2 regions of the Clostridium chauvoei genome follow, and region 2 is predicted to be linked to the other one. Evidence: a T-box and tRNA genes for the amino acid it is inferred to sense, from the RefSeq annotation. Region 2 holds a T-box; the other holds one or more tRNA genes.
What was found. A T-box is a leader RNA that pairs with one kind of tRNA and senses whether it is charged. The one in region 2 lies ahead of asnS (asparagine--tRNA ligase), so its partner is inferred to be a tRNA-Asn.
Positions count from the first base shown of each region.

Region 1: it encodes a tRNA-Asn, which carries the amino acid that the T-box ahead of asnS (asparagine--tRNA ligase) is inferred to sense. The anticodon was not compared.

Region 1 is NZ_CP018624.1:121,574-128,818, reverse strand. It holds partial or broken gene BTM21_RS00665 (sensor histidine kinase) at 1-770, opposite strand, end outside; gene BTM21_RS00660 (response regulator transcription factor) at 758-1,438, opposite strand; gene BTM21_RS00655 (polysaccharide deacetylase family protein) at 1,541-2,443, opposite strand; tRNA gene BTM21_RS00650 (tRNA-Asn) at 2,747-2,821, opposite strand; rRNA gene BTM21_RS00645 (23S ribosomal RNA) at 2,876-5,779, opposite strand; tRNA gene BTM21_RS00640 (tRNA-Ile) at 5,908-5,984, opposite strand; rRNA gene BTM21_RS00635 (16S ribosomal RNA) at 6,087-7,245, opposite strand, start outside.
Region 2 is NZ_CP018624.1:2,472,537-2,479,781, reverse strand. It holds gene BTM21_RS11730 (hypothetical protein) at 154-384, shown strand; gene BTM21_RS11725 (hypothetical protein) at 396-965, shown strand; gene BTM21_RS11720 (ABC transporter ATP-binding protein) at 988-1,641, shown strand; gene asnS (asparagine--tRNA ligase) at 1,797-3,191, opposite strand; T-box leader at 3,253-3,495, opposite strand; gene BTM21_RS11710 (cytochrome b5 domain-containing protein) at 3,587-4,279, shown strand; gene BTM21_RS11705 (metallophosphoesterase family protein) at 4,323-5,018, opposite strand; gene BTM21_RS11700 (M24 family metallopeptidase) at 5,142-6,218, shown strand; gene BTM21_RS11695 (NupC/NupG family nucleoside CNT transporter) at 6,303-7,245, opposite strand, start outside.

The DNA.
Region 1 (7,245 bases), 520 kb from region 2:
TTCGTGAGAAACTGATGATATAAATTCATTTTTAAGCTGCTCTCTTTTCTCTAACTCATCAGCCATATAGTTTAACGTATTGGCAAGTTTGCCCACCTCATCTTCTCCTCTTACAGTACTTCTTATACCTAAATCGCCATCTGCCATTCTTTCTGCTACAAATATAAGAGAATTAACAGGTTCTGTTATACTATTAGATAATAATATACTCAACATTACACCTATTATCAATACAACAATAGATATAAATAGAAAGAATACTACTATTACTTCTATTGTTCCATCAACCTCTTCTAATGATGTAATAAGTCGTATTATTCCTATAGGATTTCCATTAGATACTATTGGTGATGATACTACCATTATTTTATTTTCATAATAATCTACTTTACCTATCCATCGACTGCTTTGTCCATTAATAGCTTTTTCTATATCTGGAGTATTTAAAAGTACCTTATCCTTTGCCCCTATTGAATCCATAAGTAGATTTCCATTAATATCTAAAATCTCAACTTGTGCATTGCTTTGATTCCAAAAGGCATCTACATTGTCATAAATAGCATCTACAAGTGATGATGCTGAAAAATATTTGTTATAGAAAGTGGTAGAAACCCTAATTTGATTTCTTAATAACTCTTCTGTATTATCATAATAGTACTTACGTACAAAAATTAATAATAATATATTTAAAAATACTACTATAGAAAAATTACAACAAAAAAATTTCTTATTAATCTACTTTTAATACTCTTAGTTTTTAAAGTCTCCATCTATATCCTATTCCCCATACAGTTTCTATATATTTAGGTTCATATGAATCATCTTCTATTTTACTTCTAAGCCTTCTTATATTAACATCAATTATTTTAGAATCTCCAAAATAATTTTCTCCCCATACTAAATCTAATAATTCATCCCGTGTAAAAGCTCTGTTAGGATTTTCTAAAAATAATTTCATTAATAAATACTCCTTTGGAGTAAGATCTATTTCCTCTTCCTTCTTTAATAACTTTTGAGCATATAAATCTATCGTAAAGTCTCCTACTATTAACTTATCTTTTTTTTCTTTTTTTTCTAAAACTCTTCTTAATAATGCTTTAACTCTTAAAACTACTTCTAAAGGATTAAATGGCTTTACTATATAATCATCTGCTCCATATTCTAAACCCATAATTTTATCTATATCTTGCCCTTTAGCTGTTAACATTATTATTCCCATATTAGGATATTTTCTTCTTAATTTATCACATACCTTAAACCCATCTATTCCTGGTAACATAACATCTAAAATAGCAATAGAAGGCTTTTCTATTTCAGCAATTTTTAATCCATCTTCACCAGTAGCAGCTTCTAATACATCAAAATCATTTCTTTTTAAATTTATCTTTAAAAATCCTCTAATACTATCTTCATCTTCAACTAATAAAATTTTCCCCATAAACTCACCTCTTAAATTACTAATTACTTTATATAATACTTTAATTATTTGCTTTTTCCAAATATATAAACATATAAATAAAGAGACGGTGTATCCGCCTCTTTATTTTAATGTTCTAAACTCAAAACCTTTTGCTCTTAAATAATCTATCGCACTTTGTAAATATTGTGCAGTTGTTTGCTTTGAAGTTGAATCATGCATTAAAACTATTACTGTATCATAATCAAATTGTTCAAGTGTATCTTTTAATCTTGATAATAATTGTTCCGGAGTATGATTATTTCCTTCTGCATCTCCATTTAATGTATTCCAATCAGTTTGATAAAGCCCTTGTTTAGCTAGTTCTTGATCTAATGCTGTTATTCCATTCCAACTACAATGTCCACCAGGCATTCTAATTACTCTTGTATCAAAATCTTTTCCTAATTTTTCTTTAAGTATTTGTCTATTTTTATTCATATCATTCATGAAAGTATTTACATCTATCCAACCATTTGGATATAAAAGTTTATAATTATGAGAATATCCATGGTTTGCTATTGCATGTCCCTCTTTTGCCATTCTCTTAAGGATCTCCCCTGACTTAGGAGTATCTTCTATTGAAGTTCCTAAAGTAAAGAATGTAGCTTTAATATTATTCTCCTTTAAGACATCTAATATTGGTATAGTTACATTTTCTGATGGACCATCATCAAAAGTAAGATATGCAATTTTTCTATTATCTGTTCTTTGAAAATTCCATTTATACATAGTTTCTGGTAATACTACTGATGCATCGTCTGCATTAGGATCATTTTCTAAAGATAAATAATTTGAGTTATCTAAAGTAATTTCTTTTGTAGTATTTTTATCAGCATTAGAATCATCTTTATCTTTTTTCTGTTCTATTTCATCTGCCTTTATATCCACAGTATTATTCTTTATTTTACTAGAAATTATCGTAACTGTAACTATACAAAGAATTAACACCCCTATAAATGCAATAAATCTCTTCTTTTTTTTCATATATTCTAGCACACTCCTATTCAAAGCTAATAAATTCATCTAAATTAATTATATACCCTTGTCCCCCTCAAATCATTACATTTTGTTAACCAAAAGTTACAAAATAGTTACAATATTTCATTATATATTTTCTATAAAGTTGTTTTTTTGATATAAACTTACATAATTCCATATTAATTAACTATTCTTGAAGTTGAATATTCGCCATTTATAATACATAATATTACATTTTATTACTACAAAAAAAATAGTTTTATAAAAACAGATAATATCCATTCTTATAAAACTATTTTAGTAAAATAATGGCTCCGTGGAGAGGATTCGAACCTCCAACCTATCGGTTAACAGCCGAGTGCTCCACCATTGAGCTACCACGGAACATTTTTTCAGATGTTCTCTGAAAATTGCACATGAATTTTTGCCATTTCGTTATTGGTCAAGCCCTCGACCTATTAGTATCAGTCAGCTAAATATGTTACCACACTTACACCTCTGACCTATCAACCTTGTGTTCTTCAAGGGGTCTTACTAGCTTATGCTATGGGAAATCTCATCTTGAGGGGGGCTTCACGCTTAGATGCTTTCAGCGTTTATCCCTTCCCGACTTAGCTACCCAGCCATGCTCTTGGCAGAACAACTGGTGCACCAGAGGTCAGTCCATCCCGGTCCTCTCGTACTAAGGACAGCTCCTCTCAAATTTCCTACGCCCGCGACGGATAGGGACCGAACTGTCTCACGACGTTCTGAACCCAGCTCGCGTGCCGCTTTAATGGGCGAACAGCCCAACCCTTGGGACCTACTACAGCCCCAGGATGCGACGAGCCGACATCGAGGTGCCAAACCTCCCCGTCGATGTGGACTCTTGGGGGAGATCAGCCTGTTATCCCCGAGGTAGCTTTTATCCGTTGAGCGATGGCCCTCCCACGAGGTACCACCGGATCACTAAGCCCGACTTTCGTCCCTGCTCCACTTGTGGGTGTCGCAGTCAGGCTCCCTTCTGCCTTTGCACTCTTCGAACGATTTCCGACCGTTCTGAGGGAACCTTTGGGCGCCTCCGTTACTTTTTAGGAGGCGACCGCCCCAGTCAAACTGCCCACCTAACAATGTCCCGTCACCAGATTCATGGCGTCCGGTTAGAACCCCAATACTGTCAGGGTGGTATCCCAAGGATGACTCCACCAAGGCTGACGCCCTAGTTTCCCAGTCTCCCACCTATCCTGTACAGACAATATCGGAATTCAATGCTAAGCTACAGTAAAGCTCTACGGGGTCTTTCCGTCCAATCGCGGGTAGCGAGCATCTTCACTCGCACTACAACTTCGCCGGATTTGCAGTTGAGACAGTGCCCAAGTCATTACGCCATTCGTGCGGGTCAGAACTTACCTGACAAGGAATTTCGCTACCTTAGGACCGTTATAGTTACGGCCGCCGTTTACTGGGGCTTAAGTTCACACCTTCGCTTGCGCTAAGTGTTCCCCTTAACCTTCCAGCACCGGGCAGGCGTCAGCCCCTATACATCAGCTTGCGCTTTAGCAGAGACCTGTGTTTTTGCTAAACAGTTGCTTGGGCCTATTCTCTGCGGCCTACTCTCGTAGGCACCCCTTCTCGCTAACTTACGGGGTCAATTTGCCTAGTTCCTTAACTGCAATTCTTCCGCTGGTCTTAGGATTCTCTCCTCATCTACCTGTGTCGGTTTGCGGTACGGGCACTACTTCTCTCTCTAGATGCTTTTCTTGGAAGCATGGAATCAGATACTTCAGCCTTTTGGCCTTCCCCATCACGCCTCAGAATTGTTGAAACGGATTTGCCTGTTTCAACTCCCTAAACGCTTAGACTAGCATTTCCAATCGCTAGCACATCCTATCCTTCTCCGTCACACCATCGATAATAACGATTGTAGTGGTATCGGAATATCAACCGATTGTCCATCGCCTACGCCTATCGGCCTCGGCTTAGGTCCCGACTAACCCTGGGCGGACGAGCCTTCCCCAGGAAACCTTAGATTTTCGACCTGTGAGATTCTCACTCACATCTCGCTACTAATGCCAACATTCTCACTCGTAATCAGTCCACCGCTCCTTACGGTACGACTTCAGCCCGATTACGACGCTCCTCTACCGCTCATCTTACGATGAGCCCGTAGCTTCGGTGGTAAGTTTGAGCCCCGGACATTTTCGGCGCAGGATCTCTCGACTAGTGAGCTATTACGCACTCTTTCAATGAGTGGCTGCTTCTAAGCCAACATCCTAGTTGTCTTAGAAATCCCACATCCTTTTCCACTTAACTTACACTTTGGGACCTTAGCTGACGATCTGGGCTTTTTCCCTTTTGACCACGGATCTTATCATTCGTAGTCTGACTGCCGGACTAATAGTATATGGCATTCGGAGTTTGATAAGGTTCGGTAAGCGATACGCCCCCTAGCCCATTCAGTGCTCTACCTCCATTACTCATATCCGACGCTAGCCCTAAAGCTATTTCGAGGAGAACCAGCTATCTCCGAGTTCGATTGGAATTTCTCCGCTATCCACAGCTCATCCCATGCTTTTTCAACAGCAACGTGGTTCGGTCCTCCACGGGGTTTTACCCCCGCTTCAACCTGGCCATGGATAGGTCACCCGGTTTCGGGTCTACGGCATGCAACTAGTCGCCCTATTAAGACTCGGTTTCCCTTCGGCTCCGTACCTTAAGTACTTAACCTTGCTACATACCGTAACTCGTTGGCTCGTTCTACAAAAAGCACGTCATCACACTCATATGGTGCTCTGACCGGTTGTAGGCACACGGTTTCAGGTTCTATTTCACTCCCCTCCCGGGGTTCTTTTCACCTTTCCCTCACGGTACTGCTTCACTATCGGTCATCAGGTAGTATTTAGCCTTGGGAGGTGGTCCTCCCTGCTTCCCACAAGGTTTCACGTGTCTCGTGGTACTCTGGATCAGAACTCTAAACCTTTCTGTTTTACCTACGTGGCTATTACACTCTATGGCCTAACTTTCCAATTATTTTCGGTTACAAATTAGTTTATTTAATGTTCTGTCCGCAACCCCAGAGATAAATCTCTGGTTTGGGCTCTTTCCCTTTCGCTCGCCGCTACTCAGAAAATCGATTTTTCTTTCTCTTCCTCTAGGTACTTAGATGTTTCAGTTCCCTAGGTTTACCTTCCTGTAACTATTTATTCATTACAGGATACATGGGGTTTCCCATGTGAGTTCCCTCATTCGGAAATCTCCGGATCACTGGCTATGTGCGCCTACCCGAAGCTTATCGCAGCTTATCACGTCCTTCATCGGCTCCTGATGCCAAGGCATTCACCATGCGCCCTTTGTAGCTTGACCTTTACGGTTCTCTTTTTACAAAGAGTCAATTTATATCACAAAGAATATTTTTCTTGGCTTGTTGTCACTTCTCAATTAACATTTGTTAATAAAGTTGTTTTAATTCATGTGCAATTTTCAAAGAACAATGGTGGGTCTAAATGGACTCGAACCATCGACCTCACGCTTATCAGGCGTGCGCTCTAACCAGCTGAGCTATAGACCCATACTCTTGAAGGAAAAATCCCTCAAAATTGAACAGAAGTTAAGATAACGTTTCTTTTGAAATATACTAGTTAATCATCTTGTTAACTAGATTTCTCCATAGAAAGGAGGTGATCCAGCCGCAGGTTCTCCTACGGCTACCTTGTTACGACTTCACCCCAATCGCTGACCCTACCTTAGGTCGCTGCCTCCTTGCGGTTAGCTCACGAACTTTGGGTATTGCCAACTCTCATGGTGTGACGGGCGGTGTGTACAAGGCCCGGGAACGTATTCACCGCGACATGCTGATTCGCGATTACTAGCAACTCCAGCTTCATGTAGGCGAGTTTCAGCCTACAATCCGAACTGAGACAAGTTTTATAGTTTAGCTCCACCTCGCGGTATTGCATCTCGTTGTACTTGCCATTGTAGCACGTGTGTAGCCCTAGACATAAGGGGCATGATGATTTGACGTCATCCCCACCTTCCTCCCGGTTAACCCGGGCAGTCTCGCTAGAGTGCTCAACTAAATGGTAGCAACTAACAATAAGGGTTGCGCTCGTTGCGGGACTTAACCCAACATCTCACGACACGAGCTGACGACAACCATGCACCACCTGTCATCCTGTCTCCGAAGAGACTTCCTCGATTAAGAGTAATGCAGGAGATGTCAAGTCTAGGTAAGGTTCTTCGCGTTGCTTCGAATTAAACCACATGCTCCGCTGCTTGTGCGGGCCCCCGTCAATTCCTTTGAGTTTTAATCTTGCGACCGTACTCCCCAGGCGGGATACTTAATGTGTTAACGGCGGCACGGAAGGAGTTGATACCTCCCACACCTAGTATCCATCGTTTACGGCGTGGACTACCAGGGTATCTAATCCTGTTTGCTCCCCACGCTTTCGAGCCTCAGCGTCAGTTACAGTCCAGAGAGTCGCCTTCGCCACTGGTGTTCTTCCTAATCTCTACGCATTTCACCGCTACACTAGGAATTCCACTCTCCTCTCCTGCACTCTAGACTTCCAGTTTGAAATGCAGCACCCAAGTTGAGCCCGGGTATTTCACATCTCACTTAAAAGTCCGCCTACGCTCCCTTTACGCCCAGTAAATCCGGACAACGCTCGCCACCTACGTATTACCGCGGCTGCTGGCACGTAGTTAGCCGTGGCTTCCTCCTCAGGTACCGTCATTATCGTCCCTGAAGACAGAGCTTTACGATCCGAAAACCTTCATCACTCACGCGGCGTTGCTGCATCAGGGTTTCCCCCATTGTGCAATATTCCCCA
Region 2 (7,245 bases):
GATTGGGTACCATATCTAGTATATTTAAGCATAAGTTTAAAAATTATAATGGATTTACTACTTCTTTAAGTACTTCAATTATAATTAGTTTAGTACTTTTATTTGTAATATTATTTTTAAATCTATACTTTAGTAGAAAGGCATTAATAGAAGATGATTAAAAGAATAGTAAGTATAAATTTGAAGGTAAATAATGAAAAGCTACGAATTTTAATTTTATTTATTGTAGGTATATTAATAACAAATCTACATTATGGATTAATGGGAATAGATAATAATACTGTATTAATGGGAGATGTTATTATAGAAACTTATGGTGGATTAGTAACAGAGTATAGTATATATAATATTTTTATTTTATATTATGGATTACTCCATATATAATAGTATTAAATTTGCTTAATTTATCTACAATAGATAGATTTAGAGAAAGTACAACTTTAGTCCTACCAAGAGTTAAAAACAAGGCAAAGTGGTTTATAGCTTTTAATTTAACGATAATAATAAGAATAAGTATATATTTTTTTGTATTATTTTTATCTTCGCTAATTGTAATTTTGATAAAAAGTGGATATATAGCATTTCAAAATTCACCAGTACACATAAATAGCGTAATAAATATAAATCAATATGGTATTTCATTATATATTATTTTATTAAATATTTTGACAGTAGTAGCTATACAACTTTTTTTAAATAATTTATATTCTATTTTTTCAAGATCAAATGAAGCAAGTGTTATAGGAATACTATTTTATATAGCGCCAATATTTTACCCTAAAAATACTGAATTTTGCAAAATATTTTTGATTAATAATGGAATGCTAAAAAGATACGAAATGTTTGAGAGTGGATTTAATGGATTGAATTTTAAGAGTTCTTTGATATTTATTATTGCTTTTATAATAATAAATTTTTTCATAGGACTATTTATAATCAAAAAACAGGATATTGTAGATATTTAATTATTAGTAGGAGGGTAATTTTTTGAATGATAATGTAATAGAAATAGTTAATTATACAAAAATATTTAAAGGAACAACGGTTTTAAAAAATATAAATTTAAATATTATAAGAGGAAAATGCTACGGGATTGTGGGAAGAAATGGCTCAGGAAAAACCTTAATTTTAAAATCTATATGTGGATTTATTAAACCAACATCTGGATATGTAATGGTGAATGGTTTAAAAATAGGATTTGATGTTGATTTTCCTGATGATGTGGGAGCGTTAATTGAGCAACCAGGATTTTTACCAAATTATAATGCGTTTGATAATTTAAAGTTTTTAGCAAAGATTAGAAATAAAATTGGTAATGAAGAAATTGAAAAGATATTAAAATTTGTAGAGTTATATCCAATTGATAATAAGTTAGTAAAAGAATATTCTTTAGGCATGAAGCAACGATTAGGTATAGCACAAGCTATAATGGAGGATCCTGAAATATTAATATTAGATGAACCTTTCAATGGATTAGATAAAGAGGGAGTTAAAAACTTAAAAGAAAAGTTAATAGAACTTAAAGAAAAGGGAAAAACAATACTAATGACAAGTCATATATATCAGGATATAGAGGAGCTAAGTGACTATATTTATGAAGTAGATAATGGAGTTTTAATTAAACTTAAAGGTGATAATTAGTAGAAAGAAATCTATGAATGTTATAAATTCAGATTAATGTTTATTTTAGATTTAGGGACAGACATTAAAATAGTCAGTTAGTTATTTTACTACAATTTAGTAAAATAACAATAAATAAACCCTAGTAAACAAACTGTTTACTAGGGTTTATTATATTAAAAATCAGATTGTCCTGTAGTTCTTGGGAATGGTATTACGTCTCTTATGTTTGACATACCAGTAACATACATTATAAGTCTTTCAAATCCTAATCCGAATCCAGCATGTTTAGTTTCACCGAATTTTCTAAGGTCTAAATACCACCAATAATCTTCTTCTTTAAGACCTAATTCAGCCATTCTCTTAGTTAAAACATCAATTCTTTCTTCTCTTTGGCTACCACCGATTATTTCACCTATTCCAGGAACTAATAAGTCCATAGCTGCAACAGTTTTTTGATCTTCATTTAATCTCATATAGAATGCTTTGATATCTTTTGGATAATCAGTAACGAATACTGGCTTTTTGAAGTGTTCTTCAGTAAGATATCTTTCATGTTCAGTTTGTAAATCGATACCCCATTCTACTGGATAATCAAATTTCTTATCTGCTTTCTTTAAAATTTCTACAGCTTCAGTATAAGTAACTTTTCCGAAGTCTGATGAAATTACGTGAGTTAATCTATCCATAACTCCTTTATCAATAAATTGGTTAAAGAATGCCATTTCTTCTGGACATTCAGTCATTACATATTCAATAACATATTTTAGCATATCTTCAGCTAATTCCATATCATCCTTTAAATCAGCAAATGAAATTTCAGGTTCAATCATCCAGAATTCAGCTGCATGTCTAGCTGTATTTGAATTTTCAGCTCTGAAAGTAGGTCCAAAAGTATAAACATTTCTAAAGGCTAGAGCATAACACTCAGCATTTAATTGTCCTGATACTGTAAGGTTTGATTCTTTACCAAAGAAATCTTGGCTAAAATCTATGTTACCATCTTCAGTTTTAGGTGTGTTGTTTAAATCTAGAGTTGTTACTCTAAACATTTCTCCAGCACCTTCGCAGTCACTTCCAGTTAAAATTGGTGTGTGAGTATATACAAAACCTCTTTCTTGGAAGAACTTGTGTATAGCATAAGCTGCAACAGAACGAACTCTAAATACAGCTGAGAATGCATTACTTCTTGGTCTTAAGTGAGATATTGTTCTTAAATATTCAAAAGTATGTCTTTTCTTTTGAAGAGGATAGTCTGATTGAGATAATCCTTCAATTACTATTTCTTTAGCTTGAATTTCAAATGGTTGTTTAGCTTCTGGTGTAGGAACTAAAGTACCTATAACAGTTATTGATGAACTTATAGGTAATTTAGATACTTCTTTAAAGTTTTCTAATTTGTTTTCAAAAACTATTTGAACGTTTTTGAAAAAAGTCCCATCATTAACTTCAATAAATCCAAATGCATTTGATGCTCTTAGTGTTCTTATCCATCCAGAGATTTTAACTTCTTTTGATAAATATTCATTTTCGTTTCTATAAAGTGATTTTACTAAAACTACTTTATCCATAAGTTTTCCTCCTAATATATCATAAAATTTATTTTTAAAAATAAAAAAACCTCTCATCCCTAAAAGGGACGAAAGGATACTTTCGCGGTACCACCCAAATTGTCATAAGATATGACCACTTATCTGACACAAATAATGTCATCCAATTAATAACGGTTTGAATCCGTCTAAGCCTACTCTCAATAAATAGATTTCGGTTAGAAACTCAGAGATGTTCTTCACTAAAGGCTTCGTATAAGGCTTACACCGTTCCTTACTCGCTAAGACTACGTCCAATAGCTACTCTTCTCATCACAGTAATAAAATATGATGTTTATTACGATTTTACACTAATTTACTAACATTTGCAACTTTTTATCATAATATATTTGTATAGTGTTTATTTGGAGGATTTTATGACAAAAAAGAATTTCTTAGAAGAAAAATTTATAGAACTAAATCAACTTAAAACTATTTTATTAACTTATCCTAAAGATTACAAGGAGAGTATTATAGATGTTATGAGTGGCGTTTGTGATAAGGTTACTGAATACTTAGAGGATTGTAAAAAGCATACTTTTAGAAGTGTCCCAATTACTAATCAAAAATTTACAATAGAAGAGTTAGCTAAATATAATGGGAAAAATGGAATGCCTGCGTATGTAGCCATTGATAATAAGGTTTATTCTTTGGAAAATGTTGATGCTTGGAAAAATGGAATGCATAATGGATTGAAAGCTGGAAATGATTTAACGGAATTTTTTAAGTCTTGTCATGAAGGTGCACAAATTTTATTAGATAACTTAGAATTAGTAGGGGAATTGATTCCAACTATGTCTAGGAGATACAGAGAAAATATTATTGAAAACTTACCAATAGAATATACTATTGAAGAATTAAGCAAGTATAATGGAAGAGATGGAATGCCTTCTTTAATTGCTATTAATGGAACTGTATATGATGTTGCTGATGTTGATGTGTGGAAAGATGGTGTTCATTTTGGAGTTATGGCAGGGAAGAATCTAACTAATGAATTTTTGAATTGTCATGCTAAAGAAATGGATAAGATATTAGAAAAGTTAAGAATTGTAGGAACTTTAATAGAATAAATAAAAAATACCAATACATAAAGAACCTATGTATTGGTATTTTTTATTCTTTTCCTGTTGAATATGAATTTGAAAGTTCACTTGGGAAAGATAGCATTTGAGTATCTTTTACAATTCTTTTGAATTCATACTCTAATTCTCTAATTTTACTTTCAACAGTATTATCTTTTATATCTAATATGCAATATGTTATATTAGGTCTACCGATTTTAGGTTTTCCAACACTACCAACATTGATAAATAATTTATTATCGAATTTTTTAATAGATGGTATATGAGTGTGGGCACAAACTAATACATCGCAATCTAAATCCTTCATTATAGCATTAGTATTTTCTCCATCTTCAAATAGGTATTCATTTATCTTGTTAGGACTTCCATGAACAAACTTAATCTTTATTTTATCAAAAGTATATTCAAGAAACTCTGGTAATTGACTTAAGAAGAATTTATTGGATTCTCTTACTTCCTCACAACTCCAAGGCAGAGCAAAGGAGTTTATTTTTGTATCTCTTATATAACTAAAAGCACCATCTACTACTGAGGCATCATAGTTCCCTTTAATACAAGGTAAATTTCTTCTTTTGATTAAAGCAATAACTTCATTTGGGTGTGGGCCATAGCCAACAAGATCACCAAGACAAACAATCATATCAACTTTTTGTTCATCTATATCTTCTAATGCTTTCAATAATGCATAAATATTGCCGTGAATATCTGAAATGGCAGCTATCCTCATTTTATCCCCTCCTAAAAAAACGTATATTATATTATACCACTTACAAGTATTGCATAGATAGTATTTTAGCTTTGTAGTATACTATTATTTATAGGGAAATAAAACATTTAAGGAGGAACAAAAATGAAAGCGACTAGAATAAAAAAAGTATTAGAAGCTATGGAAAAACAAGGTTTAGAACAAATAATAGTAACGGCAGCACCTTCAATTTTCTATTTAACAGGAAAGTGGATTTCTCCAGGAGAGAGAATGATAGCTTTATATTTAAATAGGAATGGGGAGCATAAATTCATAGTAAATAAGCTATTTCCTGTATATGAAGATTTAGGCGTAGATATATTATGGTATTCAGATATAGAAGATCCTATAAACTTATTATGCACAGTTGTGGATAAAGAAAAAGCTTTAGGTGTGGATAAAAATTGGCCTGCTCATTTTTTAATTAATTTAATGAATAGAAATGGAGCAAAGGGTTTTGTAAATTCATCTCCTATAATAGATAGATTAAGAATGATAAAAGATGAAGAAGAAATAGAACTTATGAAAAAATCTTCTAAAATAAATGATAAAGTTATGAAGGAATTATGGAGTAATCTTAAAGAGGGATATTCAGAAAAGTATTATTGTAACCTTTTAGCAGAATTATATGAAAGAGAAGGAGTAAACTCATTTTCCTTTTCACCTATAATTGCAACAAGTCCAAATGGAGCAGATCCACATCACAAATCAGGAAAGTCACTTTTAAAGAAAGGTCAAAGTATAGTAATAGATATGGGGGGCGTATATAATTATTATTGTTCAGATATGACTAGAACTATATTCTTTGGAGAAGAGCCAAGTAAGGATCATGCAGAGATATATAATGTAGCTAAAGAAGCTAACTTAAAAGCAATTTCAAAAGTTAAAGATGGAGTTAAATTTTCAGATATAGATAAAGCGGCAAGAGGACATATAGAGGATGCTGGGTATGGGGATTATTTTACTCATAGAACAGGACATAGTATAGGAATAGAATGTCATGATTTTGGGGATGTAAGCTCTGTTAATAATGAGGAAATTAAAGCAGGCATGATATTTTCAATAGAGCCAGGAATATATCTAAAAGATAATTTTGGTGTAAGAATAGAAGATTTAGTTTTAGTAACAAAAGATGGATGTGAAGTATTAAATTCAGTAACAAAAGATATAACAATACTTTAAATATATAAAGCAAAAACCTAGCCAAAGGGCTAGGTTTTTTTATAGTAAAAATAATATTTCTTTTAGCTTTTGAAAATCTACAAATTAGAATAAGACACCAGCAATTGTTGCTGTTAAGCAAGTTGCTAGAACCCCACCTAAAAGTGATTTTAAACCTAAGCTTGCAATTGTCTTTTTCTTTTCTGGTGCTAAACCACCAATACCAGCTATTTGAATAGCGATTGAACTAAAGTTAGCGAATCCGCATAAAGCGTAAGTTAACATCATAACAGTCTTTGGTTGTAATGTACCAGCTGTTATATAGTTTGAAAGCTCTGAATAAGCAACGAATTCGTTTAATATAATCTTTTGTCCTAATAAGCTACCAGCAGTTGGGATATCTACCATTGGAACTCCCATAATGAATACTAATGGTGAGAATAACTTACCAACTATCCATTGGAAGCTTAAATCTGGGAATCCAAATACTCCACCTATAGATCCGATAATGAAGTTAAGTAATGATAATAAAGCAATAAATGCAAGTAACATAGCTCCAACGTTTAATGCTAATCCTAAACCGTCACTAGCTCCGTTAGCAGCAGCTTCAACAACATTTGATGCAGTAATTTCTACTTGAATATCAGTAGAATTTTTAGTTTTACTTTCTTCAGTTTCAGGAACTAAAATCTTAGCTAATATTAACCCTGCAGGTGCAGCCATTATACTAGCAGTTAAAAGGTGTCCAGCGTTAACTCCCATAGCAACGTATCCAGCCATAACGCCTCCAGCAACAGTAGCCATACCACCAATCATAATAGCCATTATTTCTGATCTAGTCATATCTTTTACGAAAGGTTTAACTAATAATGGAGCTTCAGTTTGGCCTAAGAATATATTACCAACAGCACTTAAAGTTTCTGATCCACTTGTTCCAAGTAATTTACAAATAAACTTAGCTATAAATTTAACTATAGCTTGCATAATTCCAAGGTAGTATAAAACACCCATTAAAGATGAGAAGAAGATAATTGTAGGTAATATTTGA